DNA from 2 places in the Vibrio sp. QJM3NY_39 genome. Region 1 is predicted to be linked to the other one. Evidence: predicted binding sites of a transcription regulator. Region 1 holds the regulator's gene; the other holds the start of a gene.
What was found. The regulator PurR, encoded in region 1, represses purine synthesis genes. The targets are predictions, from matches to a motif close to TNANGNAAACGTTTNCNTNA.
Positions count from the first base shown of each region.

Region 2: the regulator PurR is predicted to act here: its motif matches at 2,199-2,218, upstream of AC3CHU_RS04440 (NupC/NupG family nucleoside CNT transporter).

Region 1 is NZ_CM173505.1:1,199,170-1,204,885, reverse strand. It holds gene elyC (envelope biogenesis factor ElyC) at 1-456, shown strand, start outside; gene torR (two-component system response regulator TorR) at 718-1,431, opposite strand; gene torD (molecular chaperone TorD) at 1,716-2,363, shown strand; gene purR (HTH-type transcriptional repressor PurR) at 2,680-3,684, shown strand; cyclic di-GMP riboswitch class I at 3,855-3,940, shown strand; gene AC3CHU_RS05495 (TfoX/Sxy family DNA transformation protein) at 4,068-4,658, shown strand; gene AC3CHU_RS05490 (TVP38/TMEM64 family protein) at 4,794-5,474, shown strand; gene AC3CHU_RS05485 (putative signal transducing protein) at 5,528-5,716, shown strand, end outside.
Region 2 is NZ_CM173505.1:949,131-954,846, reverse strand. It holds gene AC3CHU_RS04445 (cation:proton antiporter) at 1-738, opposite strand, end outside; gene AC3CHU_RS04440 (NupC/NupG family nucleoside CNT transporter) at 954-2,153, opposite strand; gene AC3CHU_RS04435 (LysR family transcriptional regulator) at 2,358-3,278, opposite strand; gene AC3CHU_RS04430 (lytic murein transglycosylase) at 3,431-4,429, opposite strand; gene AC3CHU_RS04425 (YcgL domain-containing protein) at 4,460-4,750, opposite strand; gene minC (septum site-determining protein MinC) at 4,972-5,634, shown strand; gene minD (septum site-determining protein MinD) at 5,656-5,716, shown strand, end outside.

The sequences.
Region 1 (5,716 bases):
GAAGTGAGCAATGCTAGAATGATGGCCAAAGTTGCGTTGGCACTAGGTGTCTCAAAGCCCGATATCATTCTGCTTGAAACAGCAAAAGACACTTGGGAAGAAGCCCGCCAAGCCGCTGCGTTCGTTAAAAATAAAAGAATGGTACTGGTAACTTCCGCTAGCCATATGACTCGCGCATTGAATGAATTCCATGCTGCCGGCATGAGGCCATTACCAGCACCAACCAACTACCTTGCACAAGAAGGGATTGTTGAACCTTGGAATAAGTACATGCCCAAAGCTCTTTACCTTGAGCAAACTGAACGTTACTGGCACGAAACAATGGGGTTGATGTGGCAAAGCCTGCGTGATTGGCTTGATACAAGTAATGACACCGTTGAAGAACCCATTGTTGTTCCTGAAACATCTCGCTTAGTTGAAGATGACGGTGGTATTTCTGCGGCGCAGCCTCAATAAGCTCAGCCGAATCAGTAAACTGAATTTTATCAGTAGACATAATCTTACCTGTAGACATAATCTTACCTGTAGACATAGCCTTACCTGTAGACATAGCCTGATCTGTAGACTCGGCCAGATAGGCAAGACTGATTAACCAAGTAATTTGCAGGTTTCCAGTTCATAAACAGTAAAAGCTAAGTAATAAAAAAGCCGAGACATCAATGATGTCTCGGCTTTTACGTTTAAATATCGTTGTTGATTGGTCACTCCCGAAGGAAATCAATCACCAGCGAACATGTAACCTTCACCGTGAACCGTTACAAAAATTTGTGGATTCTTAGGGTCAAACTCCATCTTCGCACGCATACGACGGATTAACACGTCGATAGTTCGATCGTTTGGAGCATCCACTCGGTGGCTGATCATATTCAGAATGCGTTCACGACTTAATACCTGGTTAGGGTAAGAAGAAAGCGCTACCAACAGTTCATATTCAGCTTTAGTCAGTTTTACCGGCTCGCCGTTTTTGCTTAGCGCACGACGAGGGATATCAAACGTCCACTCACCAAAACGAACCACAGATTCGTCTTCAGTCTCTTCAACCTTACCTGCTGCTGTTTTACGAGCGGCAGAAATGCGCCAAAGTAGGTTTTTAACTCGAACCAATAACTCGCGAAGTTCGAAGGGTTTAGTAACGTAATCGTCAGCGCCCATTTCAAGGCCAACGATTTTGTCGATGCTATCCGTGCGTCCAGTAACTAAAATAATTCCAATGTCTGATTGACTGCGTAATTCGCGAGTTAGCATCAATCCATCTTCGCCTGGTAAGTTGATGTCCAGCATAATGAGGTCAACGTTATTATCTTCTAACACGTTTCTCATTTGAGCGCCGCTTTCTGCTTCGCTTACTGTGTAACCTTCGTTCTGGAAGTATCCGACCAGTTTACTGCGGGTTACCACATCATCTTCTACGACTAATACGTGATAGCTCATCTACACCACTTTTCTTATTTAATAGTTTCAGTGACTATTCTATTCATAACTCGTAACAATTCTAGTGGTACACAAGATAAAAGCCAGAAACATGGATCTTTTTTGATACAAGACAATCTTAAACCTTGCTATTTATCGTCCATCGCAATTCAATATAGGCATTACTACTAACGAGTAACTTTGCGTTTCGCAAATAACCTTGTTATTCAGCCTTGGTGTGCTTTGCACAAGTAACTTCAAGATGCATATAAGTAACACCACAAGACTAAATCAGGATCTAAGAAATGAAAGATACGAAAGCGTTCAACGAGCAAAGAGCAGAAATATACTGGTGGCTATCAAGCTTATTCGCTAAAGAGCTCACTCAAGAAGAACTCGATCACTACCACTCTGTTGAAATTCGTTCTTTCCTAACTGGTTTAGGCGAAAATGAAACACTAAAACCGGCGATCGATAGCCTAGTGGATGCGCTAAACCGCCTACAAACGCGTGAGGATGCTCAACTAGAATTGTCTGCTGACTTCTGTGACTTATTCTTAAAAACAGATAAGCATGGCGCACTTCCTTACGCTTCTATGTATATCGGTGAGACTGGCCTTTTGAATGATAAGCCAGCAAAAGATATGGAAGAGATCATGGCCAAGCACAACTTAGTGGTGAACCAAGACCTAAAAGAACCAGCTGACCACATCGCTATCGAACTCGACTTCCTTGGCAACTTGATCATCCGTTCTAATGAAACGGAGCTTGAAGAAGAGCTAGAAAAATCCTTCGCTGTTCAACAGCAATTTATCGAGCAACAACTTCTTACTTGGGTACCAAAGTTCAACGTTAAATGTCATGACGTTGACGAATTCGGTTTCTACGCATCAGTCTCATCTCTGCTACTTGCATTCTGCAAATTGGACACCCAATACCTTGCTGGTGAATAAGCTGATTGGATGACTCGTTAAATAAATTCAGAAGAATGTGACAATTCACCCGGATTTCCGGGTGAATTTTATTGCGAGTAATTTCTAGTCAGTCTAAAATTGTGACCGCAAACGATAAAATATGAAACATTCACGAAATGCTATGCTTATTATAGTTTTGAGCATTTCGGTGTTAAGACAAGCCGCTCAATAGCGGTTTTTTGTTTTTTAGCACTTTAGTACCCAAAGAGCCCTACAAATTTAAGCTCTTAGTTAGGTAGCTTAACGGCTACTTCATTCCGTACTTTGGGAAAGTAGCTTCTAATAGGATAAAACCATGGCCACTATAAAAGATGTCGCTCGCTTAGCAGGCGTATCAACAACAACCGTTTCTCACGTAATCAACAAAACTCGCTTTGTTGCAGAAGCGACTCAAGAAAAAGTAAACAAAGCCGTAGACGAACTAAACTACGCGCCGAGTGCTGTTGCTCGTAGCTTAAAATGTAATACAACGCGCACTATCGGCATGCTAGTGACTCAATCAACCAACCTATTCTTCTCTGAAGTTATCGATGGTGTTGAGAGTTACTGTTACCGTCAAGGTTACACTTTGATCTTGTGTAACACTGGCGGTATCTATGAGAAGCAGCGCGACTACATTCGAATGCTTGCAGAGAAACGTGTAGATGGCATCTTGGTTATGTGTTCAGACCTAACTGAAGAATTAAGAGAGATGTTAGACCGTCACGCTGATATCCCTAAAGTTGTCATGGATTGGGGCCCTGAGACCTCTCAAGCCGATAAGATCATTGATAACTCTGAAGAAGGTGGCTATCTGGCAACCAAGTACCTTATTGAACGCGGTCATTCTAAGATTGCTTGCTTAAGTGGCCACTTAGACAAAGCAGCATGTGTAGAACGTATTGCAGGTTACAAACGTGCGTTGGGTGAAGCCAAAATAGCTACTGATGAGCGTCTAATCATTGAAGGCAACTTTGAGTGTGATACCGCTGTGATTGCTGCTGATCAAATTATTAAAATGGAAGATCGCCCTACAGCCGTATTCTGTTTTAACGACACCATGGCACTTGGCCTAATGAGTCGCTTACAACAACAAGGTATTCGTATCCCTGAAGATATTTCAGTGATTGGTTACGATAACATCGAGTTAGCTGAATACTTCTCTCCACCATTGACCACGGTTCACCAACCGAAGCGTCGTGTTGGTAAGAATGCATTCGAAATTTTGTTAGAACGCATCAAAGACAAAGACCATGAAAAACGTGTATTCGAAATGCACCCTGAAATTGTTGAGCGAAGCACAGTTAAAACGTTAAATTAATTGATAAATTCAGTTTAGTTTAATCAAGCGCACCTTTAGGTGCGCTTTTTTTATCAACAACATCAATGAACCTGGTATCATACTGGAAAGATCATTAATTGAAGCAGTATCACATTTTGAAATAACAAGTGTGAGCCTCATTCAACAAAAACTTTATTCTATTCAATCAGTCACGCACAGGGCAAATCACTTGAAAGAGTGAGACGCAAAGCTTCCGGCCTAAACCACTCGTTGGTATGGTAGCGGGGTTACCGATGGCAAAATGCAGTAACTACTAATAATTTAGTAATTTACGGCTAATTGACAATTTAATTGCAACATTTTGCTAATCTCTCGGACCTGCTTATTTGGTGGCGTAGTTCAAATACACCGAGATAAATAACATGGATAAACCGATACTAAAGGATTCAATGAAATTATTTGAATCCCTAGGAAAAATAAAATCACGCTCGATGTTTGGTGGCTTCGGTCTTTTTGCTGATGACACTATGTTTGCTCTGGTTGTAAATGACCAGCTGCACATACGAGCAGACAAATGCACAACGAAACAGTTCGAACAACAAGGGTTTCAACCGTACGTCTACAAAAAACGTGGTTTCCCTGTCGTTACTAAATATTTCGCTTTACCCGAAGGCCTGTGGCAAGACCAAGAGAAAATCTTGCAGCTTGCAACAACGTCTCTGGGTTTTGCTAAAGAAGAAAAAGCTGAGCAATCTTCAGCTAAGCCTACTCGACTCAAAGATCTGCCCAACCTTCGACTCGCCACTGAGCGTATGTTGAAAAAAGCAGGGATCGATTCCGTAGAGCGTTTATATGAATCTGGCTCTGTAAACGCATTTAACGCCATCAAAGAATCACATGCGTCTTCTGTCAGTATTGAACTACTTTGGGCGCTAGAAGGCGCGATCAATGGCACACATTGGTCTGTTATACCGCAGCAGCGTCGTGAAGAGCTTATCAATCGCGTCAATTAACATTGTAAGTGAAAAACTATATACATAACTAAGCCGCATTTACTGCGGCTTTTTTTATATCTGCTGAAAGTTAATCTATGCTTTGCCTGTCTATCTATACTAATGGTATACATTGAAAATTTAGAGGAAGTATCAATGAGTAAGAAAATGATATTGGGTATTGTGTTGGTCGTAACCATCGTCTTGTTAGGCGTCAATTTCGGCCAATACCTAACGCTTGAAAATGCCAAGGCCCAACAAGCCGTTTTAAATGACTACATTGATAGCAACTTCATTGCTGCCGCTGCTATCTATTTTGTCGCGTATGTAATGATTACTGCTTTCTCAATTCCTGGTGCTGCTGTTGTGACCCTGTTAGGGGCTGCGCTATTTGGTTTCTGGAATAGTTTGCTGCTGGTCTCTTTCGCCAGTGCCATTGGTGCAACCCTCGCGTTTTTAAGTAGCCGTTATCTGTTACGTGACTGGATCCAAACTAAATTTGGTGACAAATTAGCAACGATTAACAAGGGCGTTGAAAAAGACGGAGCATTTTACTTGTTTTCTCTGCGTCTGATTCCTGTATTCCCATTTTTCCTTATCAACCTGTTGATGGGTCTAACACCGATGTCTGTGAGTCGCTATTACATTACAAGTCAAATAGGAATGTTACCGGGTACTGCCGTTTTCTTGAATGCTGGTACTCAACTCGCGGAAATTGATTCACTTTCGGGTATCGTGTCCCCTTCAGTACTATTGTCATTTGCCTTGCTGGGTGTATTCCCAATCATTGCTAAATGGTTGATGAATAAATTTCGCTCAGCACCTGTGGCTGAATAACGTATACTTATAATAGCTAAATAACGCATATAGCCAGATAAGGTTCTATCTCAATGAAAATCTTCAGTGCATCGAATCCGACAGAAGCCCACATCATCTGTGGATTACTAGAAAGTATGAATATTGCGTGTGAAGTTCGTGGTGAAGGGTTATTCGGTTTGAAAGGGGAAATCCCATTTGCCGAAGAAACTGACCCTTACGTATGGTTATATGAGCCAGAATTGGCGAGCAAAGCCCGGGCA
Region 2 (5,716 bases), 250 kb from region 1:
CACGGTTAATAAACCGGACTCTTCACTCAGATCATTTGAGAAAGAGAACGCCGCCAGCATTAATGTCAGGACCGCCACGTTACGCAAATAATGTGGAACCCAATGCCCTTGCAGCATCTTGGCAATCAAATAGCCACCGATGATCCCTAAGCCCAAACCAATGGCTAAAGTCAGCCCCAACGCCGACAGAACATGGCTTGTAGGATCGGCTGAAGAGACAATGTATTCGTAAACGAGAACGGCAAACAGAGCGCCAATCGGGTCAATCACTATCCCTTCCCAGCGCAAGATACTGCCTAGCGAAGATTTAGGTTGAATGCTGCGCAGCATGGGAACAATCACCGTTGGGCCAGTCACCACGACTAATGCAGCAAACAACGCCGCCAATGGCCAACTGAAATCGACAAAATAATAAGCCCCCACCACGATGCACGCCCATGTAATCAACATGCCGAAACTCACTAAGTGAGTCACCATGCGGCCATGGCCTCTGATTTCTTTGAAATTAAGAGTCAATGCACCTTCAAACAAAATGATGGCGACCCCTAATGAAATCAACGGGAACAGTACATCACCAAAAATGGCATCAGGATTAAGGATGTTGAGACCGGGACCTAATAGCAGGCCAACGATAAGCAAAGGAAGAATAGCGGGAAGACGCAAACGCCAACCAAGTAGCTGGCAAGCCAAGGACAAGAGTCCAATTAACGCCAAAGAAGAAGTGATCGACAAATCCATTTGTGCCCCTAAACATTTGTACCACACCCTGTGGTACAAACTTATTCACTGAAATAAGAAAGCCTACGTTCTTACACTATAGGCTCTCTTTATCATACTAAGCGAATATTATTGTGGTTAATCAGTCACTTTACTATAGGGAGAGCAAAGCCACGATTAGCTAACTGGGTGGTTATGGCCCAGTTAGAAAGTGCTTATAAGTCACCAATGATTACTTATAGAGAAAGCACCACGCCGGCAATCGCTGCGCTCATTAGGTTGGCAAGCACACCCGCACAAATTGCTTTAAAGCCGTATTGTGAGATGAAAGAACGACGCTCTGGAACTAAGCTGCCCAAACCGCCAATCAAAATGGCCATCGTAGAGATGTTGGCAAAACCACATAGCGCGAAAGTAACGATCGCTTTTGAGTGCTCACTCAGTGCGTCTTTTACGTCCATTAACTGGATGAAAGCCACAAACTCGTTCACAACGATCTTGTTACCGATCAGCGAGCCTGCAACCACAGCCTCAGACCACGGCACACCGATCAGCCATGCAACGGGCGCGAACACATAACCTAGGATAAGTTCGAAGCTTAGGTTTACGCCAAACCAGCCACCAACAATACCTAACAAGCCATTCAGCATTGCTATCACACTGATAAAGGCCAAAAGTGTCGCACCCACTGCAACGGCAATACGAAGTCCAGACATAGCCCCATCTGCCATTGCCTCGACTACGTTTGTTGCTCGTGGAATTTCAACGTCAGACTCAATATTTTCTTGAGCCTCATCTGCGCTACCTGGTACCAAAATCTTGGCCATCAATAGACCAGCAGGAGCAGACATGAATGCCGCAGCGATCAGGTAGTTCAAATCAACACCAAGCGATGCATAACCGACTAGCGTGCCACCAGCTACAGAAGCCAAACCACACACCATGACGGCAAACAGTTGTGAATCCGTCATGTGCTTCAAGTAAGGTTTAACCACCAATGGCGCTTCGATCATGCCAACAAAAATATTCGCAGTAGCAGACAGTGACTCCGCACGGCCTGTACCTAAGAACTTTTGCAAAGCACCGCCGATTAGGTTGATCACCTTTGGCATAAAGCCGATGTGATACAAACCTGAAATCAATGCAGAGAAAAAGATAATGATGCCGAGAACGTTAATAGCGAATACAAATCCGTTATTCGTTAGGCCACCAAATAGGAAGTTAATCCCCTCTTGACCGTAGTTGATCAAGCTAGACACTGCACCAGTGGCTGCATTCAGCACTTCTTTACCCATTGGCACATACAGAACCAGTAGGGCGAATGAGATTTGCAGTAAGAAAGCCAAAGAGACGGTTCTTAGCGGGATATTTTTTCTGTCCGTAGATAGTAACCAAGCGGTTACTAAAATAGTGATAATTCCAAGTAGGGAAGCCATGTGCGTCAACCTAAAGTTGTAGGTAGGAAAGGCGACGCATTCTATAGAGGAAATCGTTTGCGGCAAGTTGAGGTTGTTAATGTGATGTTGGTTGAATCACTCTTTAATAGTGAATTTCACTAAGTAATTGAATTTTAATAATTAACTTTGATTAAAAAACAAACTTTTTCCATATGGAAATTATATTTATAGATTGGGAAACAGTTAGCGGTGCAGTTCAACGCAAGTTTTGAGGTTTTTGTCCCAATAAGTCGGCGATCCGATATGATCTTTGATGAACTCAATCACTGCTGAAAGCTTCTTCGGCATGTTCTTTCTACTCGGATACACGGCATAGAATGGCATCAGCTGACTCGCTCGCCATTCCGGTAAAACTTGGATGAGCTTGCCCGTTCTAAACTCTTCTTTGACTAAGTAAGTCGCTAGGTAAGCAACGCCCCAACCTGATACTGCCGCGTCTCGTACCGCTTCAGCCAAATCCACCGAGTAATCGCCCGCCACTTTAACACTGAGATTTTCTTGGCCGTTATCAAATGCCCATGACGTGTAATCACGTTCACGGCTGCGGTAGATAAGGCAGTTATGGTCAATCAGATCAGATGGCACGTGTGGAGTCCCTGCCTTAATCAGATAATCCGGTGATGCGGCTACCACAAACTGGCTATCGGCTAAACGCTGCGCAATGTAACCTTCAGGCAAGTCTTCATTGTTAGTGATCCAGAGATCCAAGCGCTCCTCAATCATGTCCACTTTGTAATCGAACAAATGCACTTCAATTCTCAGCTGAGGGTAAAGCTGTCTAAGCTGGTCAATCGCTGGAATGATATGCAGTGTGCCAAATGACTGAGACAAGCCTATACGGAATATTCCAGAAATGTCGTCACGCTGGCTATCCATGTCCATTTGAGCCGCTTTCACCGTATTGAACAGCTGCTCACAATGCTGATAGAACACTTCTCCAGCTTCGGTTAACGTAAGGCTGCGTGTGGTTCTTTGCACTAACTTGATACCTATCGAATCCTCGAGCAAAGCAATTTGTTTACTGATGTGAGATACCGACACATTCAAGCTTTTTGCTGCACTGGTAAAGCCTTCATGCTTGATCAACGCATGGAATATCACCATCTGTGCGGCTCTATCTGTTAGCACAAAACCACCTTCTTAAATATCTGAAATATAAAATAAAAAGGACTCCGAAGAGTCCTTTAATCTGTTCTGCCTATAGTAGGCTAAATGCTATTCAAAGCGACCTAGTTCTATTAATCAGATTGAGTCTATTAATCAAACTTAATTCTATCGGCTAGGTGGCTGACCGCCAACGCAAAGTAATAAGAACGATTCCACTTCATTAACACATTGTAGTTGTTGTAAATGAGGTACGAACGACCCGTTTCATCGTCCGGCATTATCAACCAAGCTTTTATATCTTCATCAAGTGTAGGCAGTGGGCGATCGTCATAACGCTTAATACCAAGTTCAGACCACTCTTTTAGGTATTTCGCTTTGTCTTCGTCTCGACCTTGCATCTCAATAGACACGGTTGATGGAACGTGAACCTGACGCCCCCAAGTATATTTGTCATCCCAACCCGATTGGCTGAGATAATTCGCCGCCGAAGCAAACACGTCTTCTTCAGTACCCCAAATATCTTTCTTGCCATCACCACTGCCATCAGCGGCGTAAGCTAAAAATGAGCTAGGCATAAACTGAGGTTGCCCCATCGCGCCAGCCCAAGAGCCTTTCATCTCTTTTGGTGCAATATGGCCTTGATCAAGAATCTTCAATGCCGCCATCGCTTCGCTACGGAAGAAGGCTTCTCTGCGACCTTCATAAGCCATGGTTGTTAGAGCATCAATAACACTGTAATTCCCCGTGAACTTACCAAAATTACTCTCTACACCCCATAGAGCGACAATGAATCTTGGTTGAACACCATATTCATCCCCAATACGCTTTAACGCTGTGTAGTGTTTCTTATAGAGTGATCTCGCCTGCTTCACTTTCCAGTCAGGAACCGCACGTGGAATGTATTCATCCAGAGTCAGTTTCTTTTCAGGTTGGTTTTTGTCGGCTTTTACCGCTCTTGGCTTAAACGTCACACCATCAAAAGCTTCATCAATGATCGCTTCCGAAATACCTTCTTCACGACCTTGTTGCTTTAGTTTTTCTACATATTGCTCAAAGCTAAGCTCTTCAGCTTGAACTGAGCCAATGGTCAGGCTATTACCCAATAGTAATGCCGACACAGCCAATATGGTTTTCGAAAATTTACTCAACGATCACTCCTCCTTGAATTGAGGTGGCTATCACTCTTCGTCTTGACCTTTTTTTTGAGCTTTACGCTCTTTATGAAGCTCAAGTTCGTTAACTGGTGGTGGCGGAACCTGCAAAAAGAAACCATCGGTGTTCAGTGATTCTCTCACTTTATCGATGTTCACTTGAGCCAGTTTACGACCGTCCATTTTAATTACCATTACAAAACTAGGTTTACCAAACATTTGCATCAATGCGTCAGGAACTTGTGAAAAATCATCCTTCTTAGGGATATAAAGGTATGTTCCTTCTTTCTTTGAACTTTTATATATAGAACACAGCATGACAAACCTTTTTTAAATGTTTATGACTACAAAACTCTCACTTGCGAGATCAATAGTTTATGTTAGGGAAATATTGGGAACAAAACGTTCATTTGACAACAAGATTACTTGCTGTGCTTGGTTTGGGAATATAACATGATAAACCTAGTTTCAGGCAATGCCCTTTATTTTATTGATAAAGAAATTGTACCAATCCGCTATTGAGGTCCTGTAGTTTTTCGATGTCTAGTAACCCAGATCTAAAAGGTAGCAGTTTCACGCTATCTGTTTTGCACTTATCCGATGATCAAGTCGAAAATGCAGTGTCTTTTCTTCAAGAGAAGGTAGACCAGGCACCCACTTTTTTCGCAGCTGCGCCTGTTGTTATCAACATTAGCAAAGTCGCGGGCGATATAGATTTCGTGCAACTGAAAAATGGTATATCTCAAGCGGGCATGATCCCGGTTGGTGTGGCAGGCTGTTCAGATAAACGCATGCAAAACTTAGCCAGAGATGCAGGTTTTGCCGTGATGACAGCAAGTAAATCACCTTCTCAAGCTCCGGCGAAGATGGCCCCGATAAAGGTGGTGAGAACCCCGATACGTTCTGGTCAGCAAGTGTATGCGAAAGATGGCGATCTATTGATCCTCAGCCATGTGAGCGCTGGCGCAGAAGTGATTGCCGATGGCAGCATCCACATTCATGGCACTTTACGTGGCCGTGCAATTGCAGGTGCAAGTGGTCAAACTGAAGCAAAAATAATTTGTAATGATTTACAAGCCGAGCTGGTTTCCATTGCAGGAAATTACTGGCTCAGCGATCAAATTGAAAGCGAGTACTGGCAGAAGAAAACCATGTTCAGTATGGCAAACGATGTATTACACGTTGATGTCCTCGCAATATAAGAGAAATAAAAGGAAAACAGAATGGCACGCATTATCGTTGTAACGTCGGGTAAAGGCGGGGTAGGCAAAACGACCTCCAGTG